Regions from separate parts of the Collinsella sp. AM29-10AC genome, predicted to be linked through region 2. Evidence: riboswitches for the same ligand, from Rfam matches in the RefSeq annotation. Region 2 holds a riboswitch; the other holds the start of a gene.
What was found. A riboswitch is a leader RNA that binds a small molecule or an ion and turns the genes downstream of it on or off. The one in region 2 is predicted to bind thiamine pyrophosphate.

Region 1: another riboswitch for thiamine pyrophosphate. It lies ahead of thiC (phosphomethylpyrimidine synthase ThiC); the one in region 2 lies ahead of thiM (hydroxyethylthiazole kinase).

Annotation. Positions count from the first base shown of each region.
Region 1 is NZ_QSKB01000015.1:19,207-29,313, reverse strand. Features, by position in the region: gene thiD (bifunctional hydroxymethylpyrimidine kinase/phosphomethylpyrimidine kinase) at 1-819, opposite strand, end outside; gene thiC (phosphomethylpyrimidine synthase ThiC) at 1,002-2,336, opposite strand; TPP riboswitch at 2,329-2,444, opposite strand; gene DW754_RS06105 (hypothetical protein) at 2,508-3,023, shown strand; gene DW754_RS06100 (YaaA family protein) at 3,047-3,856, opposite strand; gene DW754_RS06095 (aminopeptidase) at 3,962-5,359, opposite strand; gene polA (DNA polymerase I) at 5,526-8,276, shown strand; gene DW754_RS06085 (Cof-type HAD-IIB family hydrolase) at 8,555-9,382, opposite strand; gene DW754_RS06080 (argininosuccinate synthase) at 9,937-10,107, shown strand, end outside.
Region 2 is NZ_QSKB01000003.1:71,826-81,932, forward strand. Features, by position in the region: gene DW754_RS01965 (diguanylate cyclase domain-containing protein) at 1-392, opposite strand, end outside; gene DW754_RS01970 (EAL domain-containing protein) at 519-3,236, opposite strand; gene DW754_RS01975 (patatin family protein) at 3,556-4,425, shown strand; gene DW754_RS01980 (thiamine phosphate synthase) at 4,527-5,222, opposite strand; gene DW754_RS01985 (thiamine-binding protein) at 5,219-5,560, opposite strand; gene thiM (hydroxyethylthiazole kinase) at 5,564-6,403, opposite strand; TPP riboswitch at 6,455-6,565, opposite strand; gene DW754_RS01995 (HAD-IIB family hydrolase) at 6,729-7,637, shown strand; gene DW754_RS02000 (LysR family transcriptional regulator) at 7,648-8,544, shown strand; gene DW754_RS02005 (5-methyltetrahydropteroyltriglutamate--homocysteine S-methyltransferase) at 8,700-9,833, shown strand; gene DW754_RS02010 (uracil-xanthine permease family protein) at 9,957-10,107, shown strand, end outside.

The DNA of each region.
Region 1 (10,107 bases), on a different contig from region 2:
CATGTGGTTGACGGGGCCGGAGCCTTTGCCCATGTTCAGGCCGGCGGCCAGAGCGCCTGTCAGGTAGGCCTTGCCAGCGTTGACGGCATCGGCAAGATCCATACCCTGGGCCAGCGCGCAGGCAATGGCGGACGAGAGCGTGCAGCCGGTGCCGTGTGTGTTATTGGTATCGATACGCTTGTGGCGGAACCACGTGGTGAGTGGATCTCCCAGATGGTTGCCCTCGTCATCGAGCGGCGCGGGTTCGGCCAGTACATCGTTGGCCTCGTTGACAAGATGCCCACCCTTAACGAGGGATGCGCAACCAAAGCGGCGGGTGAGGAGCATGGCAGCATTTTGCTGCGTGCGCTCGGAGTCGACCTCGTAGTCGAGCAGGGCCATGGCCTCGGGAATATTGGGCGTGATAACCGTCGCCAGCGGGAACAGGCGGCGGGTGAGCGCCTCGGCGGCATCTTCGGCAATCAGCCGCGCGCCCGAGGTGGCGACCATGACGGGGTCGACGACCACGTTCGTTGCGTTCCAGGCGCTCAAGCGGTCGGCGATGACTTCGATAATCTCGACAGAAGAAACCATGCCGATCTTGACGGCGCTCGGGCGGATATCGTCAAAAACGGCGTCAATTTGCGCGGCTACGATATCTGGCGAGATATCCTGTACGGCGGTGACGCCCAGCGTGTTTTGCGCTGTGATGGCGGTGATGGCCGTCTCGGCATACAGGCGGTGCGCCGTGATGGTCTTGATGTCGGCCTGAATGCCGGCGCCGCCGCTGGAATCGGATCCCGCGATGGACAGGACGGCAGGTACCTTACTACGATCCATGTTCGCTCCCTTGTTCGGTCGGAATCAAATGGGTCTTTAAGCCAGCATTATAAAGATGCCCGGGCCGACTCTATGTCGAACCCGGGCGGGCGATGCAATCTTTACGCAAATGCAAGCAAATGTTCACACGTCAACAATTGACAGGCACCAGCTCGCCGCCAGAGGCGGCCGCGGCGACAGGGTTAGTCCTCTATGCCGAGGTCGATCGTGGTGCCCTCGAAGATCTTGTTGACGGTGCGGACGGCGCACATCTTGCCACACATGGTGCAAGTGCCCTCGGTGGCGGCGGGGGACTCCTCGTAGCGCTTCTTGCCCGTAACCGGGTCGAGCGCGCACTCCCACATGGCGTCCCAGTCAAGCTTGCGGCGTGCCTGGCCCATCTTGTCGTCCATGTCGCGGGCGTGCGGCACCTTTTTGGCGATGTCGGCGGCGTGTGCGGCGATCTTGGTGGCCATGAGGCCGTCGAGCACATCCTGGGCGTTGGGCAGGCATAGGTGCTCTGCCGGTGTCACGTAGCACAGGAAGTCGGCACCGGAGCTGGCGGAGATGGCGCCGCCGATGGCAGCGGTGATGTGGTCGTAACCCACGCCGATATCGGTCACCAGCGGCCCGAGCACATAGAACGGAGCATTGTGGCACAGGCGTTTCTGCAGTTTCATGTTGGCGGCGATCTCGTCGAGCGCCATGTGACCCGGGCCCTCGACCATGACCTGGACGCCGGCGGCCCAAGCGCGCTTGCACAGCTTGCCCAGCTCGATCATCTCAGCGGTCTCGGTGGCGTCGTTGGAGTCGTAGAGGCAGCCCGGGCGGCAGGAGTCGCCGAGCGAAATCGTCACGTCGTACTCGTGGCAAATCTCGAGCAACTCGTCGTAGAACTCATAGAATGGGTTCTCGTTACCGGTGACCTCCATCCAGCCAAACAGCAGTGAGCCGCCACGGCTCACGATGTTCATCAGGCGGCCGGTCTCCTTAAAGGTCTTGGTGACCGACTTGTTTATGCCGCAGTGGATGGTCATAAAGTCCACGCCGTCCTCGGCATGCGCGCGCACGACTTCGAACAGGTCGTCCTTGGTGAGCTTGACCAGCGGCTTTTCCATGTAGCCGATGGCGTCGTACATGGGGACGGTGCCTACCATGAGCGGCGTCTCGTCGATGAGCTGCTGGCGGAACTGGCGCGTCTTGCCCGAGTTGGAGAGGTCCATGATGGCGTCGGCGCCAAAGTCCTCGGCGATCTTGACCTTCTTCCATTCCTCGGCGGCATCGGCCTTGTCGCCCGAGATGCCCAGGTTCACGTTGACCTTGGTGGACAGGCCCTCACCGACGCCAAAGGCGCGCATGCCCTTTTTGATGTGCACGATGTTGGCGGGAATGGAGATGCGGCCGTCGGCCACGCGCTCGCGGATGTACTCGGGGTCGCGATGCTCGCGCTCGGCGACCTCCTTCATCTGCGGTGTGATCCGCCCGGCGCGGGCGAAGTCGATTTGCGTGACGAGCTTGGGCTCGGTCTGTGCGCTCATTGGCACGGCTCCCTTCGTTGGCATTACCCATATCAGGTTTGCGGGTCAGGGCGGGCGCGCCCAGTCTCAGCCTGCCGTCTTGTCCTGCAAGCTCCCCGTTTATGTAATGGGCTCAAGTATAGCCTGAATGGGTACGATTGGGCCAACGAGCGTGCCTGTGGGGAGGCGTACATGGAAGACAAGCATCTATATCGAGAGACACAATGGGGTGTATCGGCCGAGGAAAGCCGTGCGCACCATGGGTTGGTCGCGATTGGTTTTGCGGTGCTTGCCGTGCTGGTGATTGCCTTTTGTATTTGGACGTTCGGCGGTCCTGGCGGCGCCACCTGGGGGTTTGAAGCCGACGAGGGCCTGCCGATTATGACCATGAAAGTTTCTGGTGGCAACACGGTTGCCGCACCGGGCGACTATTGGTATCCGCGCGACGAGTTTGTGCAGCTGCAGCTGAGCGGCGGGTCTATTCCGGGTGAAGAAATCGAACGCGTGACGTTTGATGCGACGCTCAAAACGCTGACGGTGAAGCTCAAAGATCAAGGGGACGTGCCCACGACCATGGACATTGCGCTGACGGAGTGGCGTCTGGAACCTCCGTCGGGCGTTACGGTATCCGACGTAGAGCACGTTAAGATTACCTACCAAGATGGCTCGACGAGCGAGATTGCAAAGGCCGATGGCTTGGCGGAGTAACGGGGTGTTTGGAAACGGCGGGCCTATAGTGCCTGCGCGTTCATGAAAACCAGGGTGTTTTTGTCTGAAAGCTCGGGGATGTGCCGATAGCCGATGTTGAATGCGGTAAGTTCGCTTGCATCCTCGAGCTTGTTTTCTGCCATCCACCGCACCATGGAGCCGCGCGCCTTTTTGCTGGCGGTCGACCGTTGGATGGGCTTCCCGTTGCGGATGCCCTCGCCAAAGAGGCATGTGACGGCCGTGGCGTCGCCCGCGAGGTGGGGCAGAACGGCTTTGGCATACTCTACGCTGGCGAGGTTGACGATCGTGGTGTTTGAGCCTGCCGGGGCGATAGCCCGCGCGAGCTTATCGCTCCAAAATGCGTAGAGGTCTCGGGCACCGTCGACGACAAGCTTCGCGCCCATCTCCAGCCGATACGGTTCGACGGCATGAAAGGGACGAACGCACCCGTAGAGGCCGGAGAGGATCCACAGATGGCTTTGCAGCCAGGCGAGCTGTTCGGCATCCATTACCTCGGGTGCCATGCTCTGGTACTGAATGCCGTGATAGGACATGATGGCAGGGGAGAAGTGACGGGCGAGTGCGGGATTGTCGAGATCGCCGTTTTTCAGGATGGGCCCGAACTCATGCAGGGTGTTGAGGCAAGGTCCCAGCAGTTTGTCACTCACGTTCCACAGCGCCTGCAGGCCGCCGCTGCCTTCATTCCGCTCGATATCTAGCAGTGCGCGGTGGAGGCGAGCTGTCTCGCGCACAAAGGGTGGAATGCCCAGGACTTCAAAAGCATTTTGGGCCGCGCGCATCTGCTTGGCGGGCGAAATGATGACCTGCAGCATGGACTCTCCTCTGCCAAAAAAGAAATTGCGGTGGAATACGGTCTGTTTGGGCTATTGAAAGACCAAATCAATCCGTATTCCACCGCAAGTTATGGGTGGGGTGGATTAGGCGCGCTCGAGGAAGGCCTTGTAGCCGCGATAGGCCTCGTAGATGTCGGCCTTGTTGGCGACCTCCCACAGGGCGTGCATGGACAGGACGGCAACGCCGGAATCGATGACGTTCATGCCGTACTTGGCCATGATGTAGGCGATGGTGCCGCCGCCGCCCGCGTTGACGCGGCCGAGCTCGCAGGTCTGGAAGTCCACTCCTGCCTTGTCCATGATGTCGCGAATGAGGGCCACATACTCGGCGTCGGCGTCGTTAGAGCCGCCCTTGCCGCGGCTGCCCGTGTACTTGTTAAAGCACAGGCCGCGACCCATAAAGGCGGCGTTCTTGGTCTCGAACTTGCCGGCATAGCCCGGGTCGAAGCCGGCGGACACGTCGGAGGAGAGCATACGGCTGTGGGCGAGCGCGCGGCGCAGAGCCAGCGGGCTGTCCTCGCCGGCGAGCGTCATGATCTCGGCGACGGTGTTCTCGAAGAAGCGGCTCGTCATGCCGGTGGCGCCCACGGAGCCGATCTCCTCTTTGTCGACGATGAGCGTGATGCTCGTGCGCTCGACATTGGCCACATTGATCTGGGCGAGCATGGAGGGGTAAGCGCAGACGCGGTCGTCGTGACCATAGCCCAGAATCATGGAGCGGTCGAGGCCCATGTCGCGGGCGGGGCCGGCGGGCACGACCTCGATCTCGGCGGAGAGGAAGTCCTCCTCCTCGACGCCGTACTGCTCTTTGAGGATGTCCAAGAACATCTGCTTGACGGGCTCCTTGGAAGCGTCCTTGTCGTCCTCATCGAACTTGACGGGACGGCCGCCCACGATCACGTCGAGAATCTCGGCGTCGACGGCGTCCTTGGCGGGCTTGGCCATCTGCTCGCTCGAGAGGTGGATCAGCAGATCGGAGATGGTAAAGACCGGATCGTCTGCCTTGTCGCCGATATTGATGTCGACGGTGGTACCGTCCTTTTTGCAGATGACGCCCACGAGTGCGAGCGGGGAGGCTACCCAGTGGTAGCTCTTGACGCCGCCGTAGTAGTGCGTGTCGAGGTAGGCCATGTCGCCGGCCTCGAAGGCGGGATTCTGCTTAAGGTCCAGGCGCGGCGAGTCCACGTGGGCGCCCAGGATGTTAAAGCCCTGCTCGAGCGGGGCGGTGCCCAGGTTGACGAGCATAAGGTCCTTGCCGTGGTTGGCGGCGTACACCTTGTCGCCGGCCTTGAGCGTGCGGCCCTCGGCGATCACGGTCTCCAGGTCGACGTATCCCGCCTCCTCGGCCATCTTGATGCCGGTCTTGACGCACAGGCGCTCGGTCTTGTTCTCGCTCAAAAACTGCTTATAGCCGCGGCAAAGCCCCTCGAGCTCCTCGACTTGCTGTGGCGTGTACTTTTTCCATGCGCAGGGACGCTCCATGACGCAGGCTCCTTTCGGATCGATCGTGCTGGTTGATGTACCGTGAGCCATCGTATCACGCGCGGGCTCGCGGTGGCGGGGGAGCTTGATGTGCGGTGGCCGCGGGGCGGGGAGCGTGTAAACTGGAGTAAGCAAACCGTGCCCAGCCCAAAGCGAGGTATTCAATATGTCTGACAAGCGCCGCACCTTTGCCGTTATCGACGGCAACTCGCTCATGCACCGCGCCTTCCACGCCGTGCCGCCCACCATGAATGCGCCGGACGGCCGCCCCACCAACGCGATTTTCGGCTTTCTGAACATGTTTCTCAAGATGATCGATGCCTTTAACCCCGACGGTGTGGTCGTGGCGTTTGACAAGGGCAAACCGCGCGTGCGCATGGAGATGCTGCCGCAGTATAAGGCGCAACGCCCGCCCATGGACCCCGATCTGCATGCGCAGTTTCCGATGATCAAGGAGCTGCTCACCGCGCTCAACGTGCCGATTCTGCAGTCCGAGGGCTGGGAAGGCGACGATATCCTGGGAACCATGGCGCGCCTGGGTGAAGAGGCCGGCTGCGACATGCTGCTGGTGACCGGCGACCGCGACATGTATCAACTCGTGACCGAGCACGTCAACGTGGTCTCGACCCGCAAGGGCCTGTCCGACGTGGCGATCATGACGCCCGAGAGCGTGGACGACCTGTATCATGGCATTACGCCGGCGCTCGTGCCCGATTTTTACGGTCTAAAGGGCGATACGTCGGACAACATTCCCGGCGTACCGGGCATCGGCCCCAAAAAGGCGAGCGCGCTCATCGCACAGTACGGCAGCTTGGACGAGGTCATCGCGCATGCCGACGAGGTCAAGGGCAAGATGGGCGAGAACCTGCGTGCGCACATCGACGATGCGCTGCTGAGCCGCAAGGTCGCAACCATTCGCACCGATGCGCCCGTCGAGCTCGATTTTGAGGCGACGTCCTTCCCGGCGTTTTCTGCCGACGAGGTGTCTGCGGCACTGGGTACGCTTGGTATCACCGCCATGCAGAACCGTTTCTTGGCGTTGATCGGCGGCGAGGGCGGGGCTGCTGCTGCCTCCAGTGTGTTTGAGATACCTGCTATGGTTCGCGCAGCCGCCGGCGATGCCGACGCGCTTGGTGCCGTTGCGGCTGAGGTCTCCCGCGCGATTGATGCCGGCGAGTGGGTCGCCGCCGTGGTGGACGACGACAAGGAAGAGGGCGCGCTCTTTGGACTGACGCGCACGCTGTGGTTGGCGACGTCCAAGGGCCTGTTCGCGCTCGAGGAGGGCGACGGCGGTACCACTGCCGTAGTCGATGGCTTCAACTTCGCCCACGGCGTGATTGCCGGCGTGCTTGCGCGCCTGTTTATGGAGGGCCGCGTGGCGAGCCCGGATACGAAGGCGTTGTTGCACGAGCTTTCGCCCATCGATTCTTCTGAGCCCGAGCTCATGGATCCGCTGGCAGTCGATTCCACGCGTATCTTCGACACCGTGGTTGCCGCCTACCTGCTGGATTCTGACCGCTCTGAGTTTGACGAGGCGTATCTGGCCGATACCTATCTGCAGATGGCGCTGCCTGCGGCGCGCGGTGCAGAGGGTGCCGGTGAGGACGCTCCGGCGCCTGCCGCCCGTACTGCGGCCCTGACGCTGGCGCTCGTGGCGCCGTTGCGCGACCGCATGGCCCGCGAGAACGCCGCCAACGTGTTCGATGGTATCGAGATGCCGCTCGTTCCGGTACTTGCCAAGATGGAGCGCGCGGGCATGCTTGTGGACCCCGACCGCCTGCACAGTCTGTCCGAGGGTCTGGCGACCCAGATTGCCGAGGTTGAGCGCAGCATTCGCGACCTGGCGGGTGACGAGACCTTTAACATCGGCAGCCCCATGCAACTTTCGCACGTGCTCTTTGACGTGATGGGCCTTCCGACCAAGGGCCTCAAGAAGACTAAGCGCGGCTATTATTCAACCAACGCCAAGGTTCTGAGCGATCTTGCCCGTGACCACGAAATCGTGCGTCTGATCTTGGACTGGCGTGAGAAGTCTAAGATCAAGTCCACCTATCTGGACACGCTGGGCCCGCTACGCCGTGGTGACGGTCGCGTACACACTACGTACAACCAGACCATCACGGCAACGGGGCGTCTGTCCTCGAGCGACCCGAACCTGCAGAACATCCCGACGCGCTCGGAGCTGGGTCGTACCGTCAAGACGGCGTTTTCGGCAGGCGAGGGAAGCGTCTTTTTGGCGGTGGACTACTCGCAGATCGAGCTGCGTCTGCTGGCACATCTCTCGGGTGACGAGCACCTGGTGCGCGCCTTTAACGAGGGCGAGGACTTCCATGCCGAGACGGCGGCGCGCGTGTTTGGTGTGCCGGTGTCCGAGGTAACGCCCGACTTGCGCAGTCGCGCCAAGGCCGTGAACTTTGGCATCGTGTATGGCCAGCAGGCCTACGGCCTGTCGCAGTCGCTGCATATCTCGATGGCCGAGGCACGCGACATGATCGACCGCTACTACGAGGCCTACCCGGGTGTGCGCACGTTCCTCGACAACGTGGTGGCACGCGCCAAGCAGACGGGCTACGCCGAGACCATGTACGGCCGCCGTCGTCATATTCCGGAGCTCAAGGCCAAAAATCCGCAACTCCGCGGCTTCGGCGAGCGCACGGCCATGAACCACCCCATGCAGGGCACCGCGGCCGACATCATCAAGATCGCCATGGCCCGCGTAAGCCGCCGTCTGGAAGAAGAAGGCTTTGCCGCCCACATGATCTTACAGGTGCACGACGAACTGGACTTTGAGTGCCCCGTCGACGAAGTCGAGCGCCTAACCACCATGGTCCGCGACGTCATGGAGCACGTAGTAGACCTCCGCGTCCCCCTAATCGCCGAAGCTTCGACTGGAGTGACCTGGGCAGACGCCAAGTAAGGGCATGATCACAATTCCAAAGTAATACAAAACCAGGAGGACGCCCCTCATCAACAAGGAGCGTCCTTCGTTCAATAAAAATCAGCCAAAGTATCTAGGCGCCAAGACGCCATCCAGGCGGCAAGCAAGTCACCGCAGGACCTGGCCGGGCGAGGCGGGTAAGTTTTTCGTAGATTCCGCACGAGCCGGAAAGCACTTAATGTGCTTTCCGAGCGAGCCCAGGACCTGACCGAGCGAAAAACTTACCCGCCTCGCCCGGCCAGGTCCGATGAGCTACGTTACCGAGCCGCCAAGATGGCGTCGATGAGCGTCAGTACGCCCCCGTCGTTGTTGCTCGGAATGCGCCACTTGGCATGCGCGTTCATGTGCTCCTCGGCATTGTCCACGATAAAGCTATGCCCGACGCGCTCCAGCATGGGGATGTCGTTGTAGGTATCGCCCACGGCGGCAGCATCGGCAATATCGATGTCCAGGTGCTCGCACAGGTGCGCGACGCCGGCGCCCTTGTCGACGCCCAGGTTCATAAAGTCGATCCACTCGCGCCCGGCGTTGGTGACGTAGAGCTTGTCCGAGAACTCGGGGCTATAGGTCTCGCGGAAAGCGGGCTCGGCGTCGTAGCCGGGGAAGAAGACCGAAATCTTGTTGGACTCGAAATCAATGCCCTCAAAGCTGTCGACGTAGTTGATTGTGTTGTAGTAGACGCTGATCTCGTCGTGGTATTGATGGTCGCGGGCAAGCACGTAGAACTCGTCGAAGCAGCACAGGACGGGGACAGCGCGAGGATCCTCCGAGGCACGGCTCAAGACCTGCTGATACAGCTCCACGTCAATATTGCTCTTATAGATATAGCTGCCGCGATAGATCACGCACGCTCCGTTGTCGGGACAAAAGGCGAGGCGGTTCTTGATGCCCTCGAACATCTCCTCGAGCTTGGGGGCGGGACGTCCGCTGGCGGGGCAGAATACGATGCCGGCGTCGGCGAGCTTGTCCAGGCGCTCATCAAGACCCTGGGGCAGCACACGCTCGTCGGTCAGCAGCGTCTTGTCCATATCGACGGCGAGAATCTTAATGTTGCCGATGTTGGCGTCCGATTCGTAAGTTTGCATAAAAAAGCGCCTTTCGTTTCGAGATTGTTTCAGACGTTATAACCATCAACTAGTAGTCGAGCGTATTTTCGCAGGAATGGTGCGTATTTGCACTGCAATTCACAAACTAATGAAAAAACTTTTCAGAAATTTGAATTTGTCGCTTGCGCAGCGTGCACTTTATCGTAATATAGCGAACATCGAAAACGGAGACGGCAAAAGAGCCGTTTACCGAGGAAAAGGTACCGTTTGCGATATTTGAATTGCGCCCGGCGATACGTGAAAGGAGAGGCAGATGCAGTTCGTAAAGATCATCACCACTGCAGACAATGCCATCCGACGCCAGCGCGCAATTTCCCGACGACGATAACAATCGTCTCTGTCCCCATGGGGCGCAATGCCTCAACAGAGTCATTTTGAGGTCGTTGGGTTTAAGCACGACATAGCCGCATGTTTCTAGGGCATGCCTGTGATGCAATCTGCTGAATAACCTGATATTGCACGGTTTTTGACCTCAAGGTGACTTGCAACTGACCGATGTTCTAACTAGCTACCAAGGGCGAAAGGAAACAGCCATGAGCAAGGAAAAAGTCGTTCTCGCATATTCCGGTGGTCTTGATACATCCGTATGTGTCAAGTGGCTCCAGGACGAGAAGAATCTCGACGTCGTTTGCGTCTGCGGCAACGTGGGCCAGGAGGAGACCGGCCTGGATGCCAAAAAGCAGAAGGCGCTCGACTTGGGCGTT
Region 2 (10,107 bases):
TCATTGGGTTCCATTGTCTCGGTGAGTGCACGGCAGATGCTCAGGATGTAGCGATTGCCCTCGGTGTGGCCAAACGTATCGTTGCAATGCTTAAGGCGATCGATATCGATATAGGCGCAGGTGAAGGGGGTGCCTTTGTGCCAAAGCAGCTCGGCATAACGGTGGAGTCCAGCACGGTTGCCAAGATTGGTGAGCGAATCGATATAGGCGCCGCGCTCAAGCAGCTCGCGTTCTTGCTGCAGGATGGCAAATGTCTTCTGTAGCTGCTCGCCGATGGCGCACAGCTCCGTGGGCAGCGCGGCAACATCGAGCTCGGCGGTCGAGACCCCGTTCGCAAGTCGCTGAAGATAAGCAATGATCGATTGCTCGCCCAGGCGATACGACTCGTTCATGATGGATAACCTCCTTGGGCACAACAGTGGTTTGCATCATATCCCCAATTCGGTTTGGATTGGGGGCATAAGTTAGCCAATGGGGACAAGCGCCCCTTCGGCGGTATCGTTTTGCGCGCGAGCGTATCAGTTTTTGTTACCGCCATCGAGCAATGCCTCAAAATCCTTTGCCTGCATGGGGCGGTAGTAGAGGAAGCCCTGAGCGTAGTGGGCACCCATTTGGAGCAGCATGTTCGCCTGCTCGTTTGTCTCGACGCCTTCGATTACAACGGGCAGATGGAGCGATTGCGCCATCTCGAGCATTGATGAAACGATTTGCGCGCTACGGCTTTGATCGCGGTCGGTGGGCACAAACGTGCGATCAAGCTTGATGACGTCGACGTTGACGTTCTTGAGCATCGCGAGCGTAGACTGGCCGGTGCCAAAATCGTCCATGTAGGTCGAGAAACCGCGAGTGTGTAGGTCGGCCGTCAGCTTATCCACGGCCTCGGACTCTCCCGTATAAGCCGTCTCGGTGATCTCAATGCGCATGAGCTCGGGCGGTAGGTTGTATTGGGCGGCAAGCGCCCCCATATGCTCGGCGACGTCGCAGGCAAGGATATCCACGCGCGACACATCGAGCGAGATCGGAACTACGCGCAGCCCTCGATCGATGCACTCACGCAGCCACGAGGCGACGCCCTGCCAAACATATTTGTCGAGCGTCACCACAAAACCGCTTTCCTCGAGAGCGGGGATAAAGGTGGTAGGTGAAATGAGGGAGCCATCCTTGTCAATCCAGCGTGTGAGCGCCTCGGCGCCAACGATCTCGCCGGTTTCCATGTCGACCTGGGGCTGCAAGTAGTAGGTAATGCGGCCGTTTGAGAGCGCATACTGGAATTCGGTCAGCGTGCGGTGGAACGCGATTTCGTGTTCGTATTCCTCGGGGCGGAAAATGGCAATGCGCTCCTTAAAGTCGTTTTTTGCGCGCCGATTGGTAAACATGGCCTTGGCCTGCGCATCGATGGTGATTTCCTCGTTGGAGTCGATGGGGTAGACGCCCATGGACGGCCAGAAGCCCACGCCGTCATCATGCTTGGCCACGGCCTGGCGAATGCGGCTATAGATCTGATGGACGGTGTCGTGTTCAAAGGGGATGAGTACGCAAAAATCGTCTTGGCCCCAGTACCCTGCGACGCCCATGGCGGCATTCTCGATGTCCTTGAGAACCGTGCCCACATCGGCGAGTACGCGGTCGCCCTCGGCCTGTCCGTGCCATTCGTTGAACAGTCGCATGTGCCCCATATCGACGGTGGCGATACACCAGGCGCCGTTGCGCCTTGTCTCGAGAAATTCGTTGGCGCGGCGCATAAACTCGCTGGGTCGATAGAGACCCGTGAGCGGATCGATGCGTTCGGCGATGGCGCTTTTGCGCTCCACCTCGGGTATGGGGAGGCTGTCGTTGGGAACAAGCCCGCCGGCCGTGCGAATGCGACGGTCGAGTTCGCCTAAAACGGCGGCCGTTTGATTGGTCAGGTGCTCGTAAAAGGCCGGAACGACAAGACAGACGGGGGTAATAGTGTCGCCCGCGATTCGAACGGGAGCGAAAACGGCCTCTTTGAGATGTTGGATCAGTTGCTCGAATGCTTCGTGATCCAAATTGTTGCTAAGCACGACGAACTGGGCGTTGCGTGAACGGAAGACGCGACTCCTGCCGCGAGTAATCGACAGCATGCGGCCTGCGTATTCGGCGAGCATGTTGTCGACGGCCTCGGCCCCGTAGAGCTCGTTGAGCTTTGCCGTGCCGCGAACGCGCACTGCTATAAGCCCCGTCTCGCAACGGTCGCGACGGCAGGCATCGATAGCGTTGATCAGCGTGCGCTGTGTTCCGAGACCCGTGGCGGCGTCGACGGTCTCGGCAAGCGAGTGGTTGACGAGCTCGCCGACATAGAGCGAGGGGACATTTCCGTCGCCGTCGATACGAAACCCGCGAGCACGGCCGAGGATGTAATCGCCGGCGGCATTGCGCACGCGGTACTGCATGACGTGACGATGTTTGGAGCCGTCATAGATTTGGTCGATGTCGTTGGTATAGGCCTCAAGGTCATCGGGATGGACACGCGTTTTCCAGTAATCGTGGCAGTTGTCTATATGCTCCGAAGGAAGACCAAGATCGCGCAAGGCGCCTTGTGACCAAAGGGTTCGATGTTTGTCCAAGTTCTCGATAAAGAAATATCGGCCTTCGTTGAGCATCGAAAGGGCGTCGAAAATGCGATCGCTTATTTCGAAGTCGTCGGTGTGGGCTTGTGCGATATTGCGTCGATCAAGGTGCACGGCATGACGTAGCTTGTAGTCGTACATGCGATGATCGGCATCGTTCGTCAAGCGATTGGGGGCTTCGCCCAGGGCGGGGTCGGCGTGTGCCACTCCGTAGCTAAACGAGTGAGGCATCTTGGAAGCGTTGTTTTCGAGCAGTACCGTTCGGCAGTGTTCCAGACGTTCGGCAAGGTCGTCCTCGGTCGCAATCGTAGATAGGATGGCGAACTCGTCGCCCCCCAGACGAAATGCCGCCTCGTCCACCTTCATATACAGTTTGAGATAGAGGCTCACCTGCAAGATATAGCGGTTGCCCTCGTCATGTCCAAAGATGTCGTTGCAGTGCTTAAGGTTATCGATGTCGATAAACGCCATGGTCACGGGCAGTTCCTGCTCCCAGAGTTCCTCTAAGGAACGGGTAAAGCCGCCGCGGTTGCCAAGTCCGGTGAGCTCGTCGGTAAAGGCGGTCCTGATCAGATCGTCCTGACGCTCCAGAAGGTCACGGATGGTCTTTTCGAGCGTTTCGGTATTATTGCTGGCGTTATCCATACTGTAAGCGGCTTTCTGAGGTCGGGGCGGATTGCGTCGGGCGAGCTCGTTGTGCACATGCGTTGCTGCTCAACGCCTTGCGTGTTTCCAAGCCCCCGCCTTGCTGCGTCGTTGGGTTTATTTGTCGGTTCGTGCTCTCGGCTGATAACTACTGAGTAGTATAAACAAGTGTATGGAATTATGTAGGGGTGCCCATGTTGCGGGCGGCCATTATTCGCCAAACGGTAACGCGACGATGTTCGATGAAAATGCGACTGAGACGATATTTGTTGATGGGTATACTTGTTCCGTTTTAAAACGCAGGAACGGAGATGGTCGCATGGCACAGTCAAATATGACGCGCACGGTGGGGCTGGCGCTCGAGGGAGGCGGCTACCGCGGTATGTATACGGCGGGCGTGCTCGACGTTTGGATGGAGCACGGTTTGACCTGCGACCATATGGTGGGCGTCTCGGCGGGCGCGGCATTTGGCTACAACTTTAAATCGCGCCAGATCGGCCGCGCCATTCGCTATAACAAGGCCTATTGCGCCGACAAACGCTATGCGAGCGTGACCAGCTGGCTGCGAACCGGCGATATGTTCAATGCCGATTTTGCCTATCACGAGGTGCCCATCGAGCGCGATCCCATCGACCTGGAGGCGTATCGCGCCTGCCCCATGCGGTTTACGTGCGTGTGCACCGATATCGAGACGGGCAAGGCCGTCTACCACGACCTGCCCTATGGCGACGAGCGGGATATCGAGTGGATCCGGGCATCGTCGGCGATTCCTGTGGCGACGCGTCCCGTTGCTATTGACGGGCATAAGTATCTGGATGGTGGCGTGGCTGATTCTATTCCCAGCGCATGGCTGTTTGCGCAGGGGTATGACCGCAATATCGTGGTACTCACGCAGCCGGCGGGCTTTGTGAAGCAGCCCAACAGCGTGATGCCCATGCTGCGGCGCGTGTTCCGTCACTATCCGGAGTTTGTTGCAGCGCTTGAGCATCGGCATGAGGTCTACAATGCCACGCTCGATGACCTGGCACGTCGAGAGGCTGCCGGGGAAATCTTTGTGGTGCGGCCGAGCGAATCGGTGAAGGTGCCGTCGCTGTGCCGCGAACCGGATGAGCTCGAGCGCATCTACCAGGTCGGCCGCCACGATGCAGAGGCGACTTTGCCGGCGTTGGAAGCGTATCTGGCGGGGTAAGGGTCGCATACGGAAAGCGCATCCCGGAATGGAGGCCCAAACTGGGATGCGCTTTCCATTGCTGAAGATATGAGGCTGCGAATCAGCTGTTCGGCCTATGCCTATGCCTGCTGCCAGGTGTCGACAAGCTCCTTGGCCGCGGCGTAGGGATCGTCGGCGCTGCAGACGGCGCTCACCACAAAGAAGCCGTCGACGCCGGTTGCCTTAAGCTGCGGCAAGTCGGCCGTCTTAACGCCGCCGCCCACCACGATGGGCACGGGGCTTGCCGCGTGGAGTGCGGCCAGGTCCTCAAAGCTCTTGGTGATGATGGAGCCATCGGCTGCGCGTCCGCAGTCGCGCTTGGTCTCGGTCTCGTGGAGCGGGCCGATGCCCAGGTAGTCGACCAGACTCATGTCGGCGGTCTTGACGTACTCGAGCATTTCCTCGCAACGGGCCGAAAGGCCCACGATGGCGTCGGGGCCCAGCAGCTTGCGACAGACCTCGACGGGAATATCGCTCTGGCCCACGTGCACGCCGTCGACCGCAATGCCCTGCTCGCGTGCGGCGAGTACGCAGTCAAGGCGGTCATCGATCAGCAAGGCGACCTGACCGGTCTTGCCGGCCTGTGCGATTGCCTGCGCGGCGTCGCCGGTCAGCGCAATGATCTCGCGGGCGCTTGCCACCTTGGAGCGCACCTGAATGCAGGTAAAGCCGGCGTCGAGCGCCTGGGCCACCACATCGCCCACGGGGCGTCCGAGGGTGTTTTCGGGGCCGAGCACCAGATAGGCCGAGATATCAAGGTTGTCGCGGATGCTCATCGTGCTTCCTCCTGCTTTTTGATCTGCGCTTCCATGCGCTCGAGTTTGCCGGTCATGGTGTCGGTAAATCCAGGTCGAATATCGGCTTTGAGCACGACTTCGGTTCGGATGCCCTTGTTCGCTAACACAAAGGTCGCGTCGCGCACGACCTGCATGACCTCGTCCCAGTCGCCCTCGATCTCGGTGAACATCGAGGTGGTGCGGTTGGGAAGGCCGCTCTCGCGAATGACGCGCACGACCTCGGCGACCTCGGCGGACAGTTCATCGCCGGTGCCGCACGGGGCGATGGCCACAGCGACGAGCGTGTTCATGCCGGCATTGGTTGCGGGCTCGGACATGGCTTATGCCTCCTCGAGCTCGAGTTGGTTATCGGCGATGTCTTGGGCGGTTGCGCGGTAGAGCTCGTCGATAAAGGCGACCTTAAAGCTTGCCGGGGCATCGGCGACGGCGGCGGCACGCGTGCCGGCGACGTTGTAGACGGCGGTACCGCAGACGGCTGCCGTAAACGGATCGGCAGCGCAGGCGTACACGGCCAGCACGCCGCCCTGCGAGCAACCGCAGCCGGTAATCTTGGACATGAGCGGGCTGCCGCCGTGGGATTTGGCCACGGTCGTGCCGTCGGTAATCAGGTCGACTTCGCCCGAGACCACAACGGCGCCGCCGGTGTAGCGAGCGAGCGCCACGGCGGCATCGCGGGCGGCGTCGACCGTGTCGGTGGTATCGACACCACGTACGCGGCTCAGATCGGCCGACTCGCCCTCAAGACCCCACAGGCCGGAGAGTGCGATGATCTCGGAGGCGTTGCCGCGTACGATGGCGGGCTTGTACTGCTTGAGCTCGTTTACCAGCTGGGTGCGCAGGCTACCGATGCCCAGACCCACCGGATCGAGCACCCAGGGCTTGCCGGCGTCGTGTGCCGCCTTGGCCGCGCGGGGAATCGTCTGCTCGTAGATGGGGAAGAGCGTGCCCATGTTGAGATAGATGGCGGCGCCGCCGGCAACGAGCGCCTCGCCCTCGTCGGGCAGATAGACCATGGCGGCCGAACCGCCCACGGCGAGCTGCGCGTTGGCGACAAAGTCGATCGTCACCGTGTTGGTGATGGAGCCGGCCATCGGATTGGTGGCTCGAATCTCCTCTACGGCCTTGACCATATGTTGCTTAAGCTGTTCCGAATCAATCACTGCACATGCCTCCTTGGCATAGAAAAGGGGCGCTGTGCATAGACAGCGCCCCTGTAAAGGCGGCATGCTCCCTACGCCAGCATTAACTGACAGGTTCAAAGGATTGGGCCCTATGCCCTCTCAGCCTTGTGGTTTGCACCGCCGGCACTCCCGCATCGAATCTGTTGTTCCCTATACTAGCGCACCTGCCAATATGGGACAGGTTTATTTTGGCAGGTGGCAACAGGGGCGCTGCATTTTCCCAGATAAAACCTGCCAAGATAAACCTGTCCCTTATTGGCAGGTCGTTACAATAGACGGGATAAAGAATGACCGAGGGGACCTTATGATCAAACTTGTTCTGACCGATATGGACGATACGCTGATTCCTGCTGGACACGATGGCGCCAGCGACTGCGCCATCGAGGGCATTCATGCCATGCAGGCGGCGGGCCTGCATTTTGGCCCGGTTTCGGGTCGCCAGCCGTCCGCGATGAGCTGGATGTTCCGCAATCGCTCCGAGTGCTTCTCGACCGGTGCGTTTTGCAACGGCCAGGTGATGTTTGTCGATGGCGAGGCGGTTGCCTCGCGCGCAACTGATAACGATGCCCTTATGCGCCTGGCCGACTACCTGGAGCAAGAGACCGACGATACCTATTTGAAGGTCTACCGTCTGGGTGATGACTTTTGGGACAACGACGCCTATTGCGTGACAAGCGATCCCGAGCGTGTGCGTCGCGCCATGGAGTCAGGCGGCAACGCGTGGCTCAAGGGCGAAGAGGCTCCCTGTCGCCCTGTCGTTGACGATGCCCCGGTATACAAGGCGAATATCTGGAGTGCCCGTTCGCGCGAGGAGCTCGCCGAGCTGCGCGAGCGTGTTGCCGCCGAGGTGCCGGAGCTCTCGCTCGTGTTTCCCAACAACCGCGTGCGCCTGTTCGACGTTCTTCCGACCGGCTGGGACAAGGGCTGTGCTGCGCTGGAGCTGGCGCGCGCTTTGGGCCTGACGCCCGACGAGGTGGCCGTATTCGGCGATTCCGATAACGATTTGCCCATGATCGATGCCGTTCCCAATTCCGTTGCAGTCGCCAATGCCAACGAGGCCGTCACGGCTGCCGCGCGCTGGCATATCGGCGCTGCGGCAGATGATGCGGTTGCCGGGGCTCTGCATCAGATTGCCGCCTGCGCCGCGACGGGGGAGATGCCGTCGTTTATGCGTCAGATGGACGCGACGGGTTTCGACGTCACGAACGTCTAGGGAGAAAGCCATGAAGCTCCAGCAGCTCAGATATGTCGTCAAAGTTGCCGAATGCGGCAGCATCACCGAGGCCTCGCGCCGGCTCTTTGTGTCGCAGCCTTCGATTACCGCGTCAATTCGCGATCTCGAAAACGAGATGGGTGTACACATCTTTGAGCGCACCAACAAGGGCGTCATTGTGTCCGAGGAAGGCGAGACCTTCTTGGGCTACGCGCGCCAGGTGCTCGACCAGGCCGACCTGCTCGAGGGCAAGTACAAAGGCACGTCCGAGCAGGTGCCGCACTTTAGTGTGAGCTGCCAGCATTATTCCTTTGCCGTTAATGCATTTGTCGATGTGATCCGCGAGTTCGATGCCGCGCGCTACGACTTTACCCTGCGCGAGGAGCAGACCCACGAGATTATCGAGGACGTCGCGCATATGAAAAGCGAGCTCGGCATCCTGTATCTGTCGGAGCACAATCGCGAGGTCATCGAGCGCATGCTGGCGGCCAACGAGCTCGTATTCGAAGGACTCTTCTGCGCTACGCCGCATGTCTTTGTGTGCTCCGACCATCCGCTGGCGGGTCGCTCGAGTGTGACGCTCGAGGACTTGGAAGACTACCCGTTCCTGTCCTATGAGCAGGGCAGCTACAACTCGTTTTACTATTCCGAGGAGCTGACCTCGACCTTTGAGCGCCGCAAGAATATCCGCGTGCGCGACCGTGCGACGCTGTTCAACCTAGCTATGGGCCTTAACGGTTACACGGTGTGTTCGGGCGTGATCAGCCATGAACTTAACGGCCCCGGCATTATCTCCATTCCGCTCGATGTAGACGAGTACATGGAGATCGGCATCATCACGCGCAAGAACACGACACTTACGCGCTACGGGCAGGCCTATATCGAAGCGATTCGTCAGCACATCTAGACTGCTGCGTTCTGCACGGGTCAAATCTCTTTATGGCAGTCCCAACTAATATAGGAAGCATCTATATCAAACTGATATAAACGCATATTTTACGATGTCCATATGAGCGCTCATACTCTGTCCCAGTAAAGCAACCAATGCAAAGGGAGATATCTATGAGCACTTCGATTCAACCGAACGCGCCGTTTCGTGCCGATATCGTCGGCAGTTTTCTTCGTCCGCAGGCTGTAAAGGACGCCCGTGCCGCCTATGTCGCGGGTAAACTCGACGCTTCCGGCCTTAAGGCCGTCGAGGACGAGGCCATCCGCGACTTAGTGGCCAAGCAGAAGGCTGCCGGCCTGCAGGTGATTACCGATGGCGAGTTCCGCCGCAGCTACTGGCACCTCGATTTTATGTGGGGCCTCAACGGCATTGAGCGCCGCGCCTCGCGCACGGGCTACATGTTCCACGATGAGGAGACTACCGCCGACACCGCCGTGGTAACCGGTCCCATTAGCGGTGAGAATCATCCGTTCGTCGAGCACTTCAAATTTATCAAGTCGCTCGAGGGAGAGGGCCAGGTCGCGCGCCAGACCATTCCGGCGCCGATCCAGACGTTCTCCGAAGTCACACTCGACCGCTGCGATGGCCAGCAGGAGAGTCTGCACGCCGTCTACAAGACCGACGAAGAACTCGTCGATGCCATTGCCGCAGCATACCGCACCGTGATTGCTGACCTGTATGCCGCGGGCTGCCGCAACATCCAGTTTGATGACTGCACCTGGGGCATCTACTGCGATACCGACTTTGTGTCCAAGACTGGCATGAGCCCGGTTGACCTGCAAAGGGTGAGCGAGCTGGGCGTGGCGCTCAACAACGCCGCCATCGAGGACAAGCCCGACGACCTCGTCATTAACACGCACGTGTGCCGCGGCAACTACCACTCTACCTATGCTTTCGAGGGCGGCTATGACCCCATCGCGCCGTACCTGTTTGCACATGAGGATGTCGACGCATTCTACCTGGAGTTCGATACGCCGCGCGCCGGCGGTTTTGAGCCGCTCAGCTACGTTGCCCCGGGCAAGAAGGTCGTGCTGGGCTTGGTGACCACCAAGGCCGCAGAGCTCGAGAACGAGGATGTTATCGTCGAGCGCATCCGCGAAGCCGCAAAGTACGTGCCGCTCGAGAACCTGTATCTGTCTCCCCAGTGCGGCTTTGCCAGCTGCGAGATTGGCAACAAGCTGACCGAGGACGAGCAGTGGGCAAAGATCGCCCTGGTCAAACGCATCGCCGAGCGCATCTGGAAGTAGTGCTGCCGTTCGCAGGGGGCGTCGTGGTCGGAGCGGCATGCATCGCGTACAATGGTTCGGATCGTATCGTTCGGGCAGGTAATCCGATATGCCCGAGCGCCCTTCCATTATGAAAGGACATCCATGTCCCAATCCTCGACGCCCGCCGTCGCCGATGCCATCTACGATGCGTCGTCGCTCGGTCGCCCGCGCATGTTCCTACTCGGTCTGCAGCATCTATTCGCGATGTTCGGTGCCACGGTGCTCGTACCCGTGCTCACCGGTCTCTCGGTGT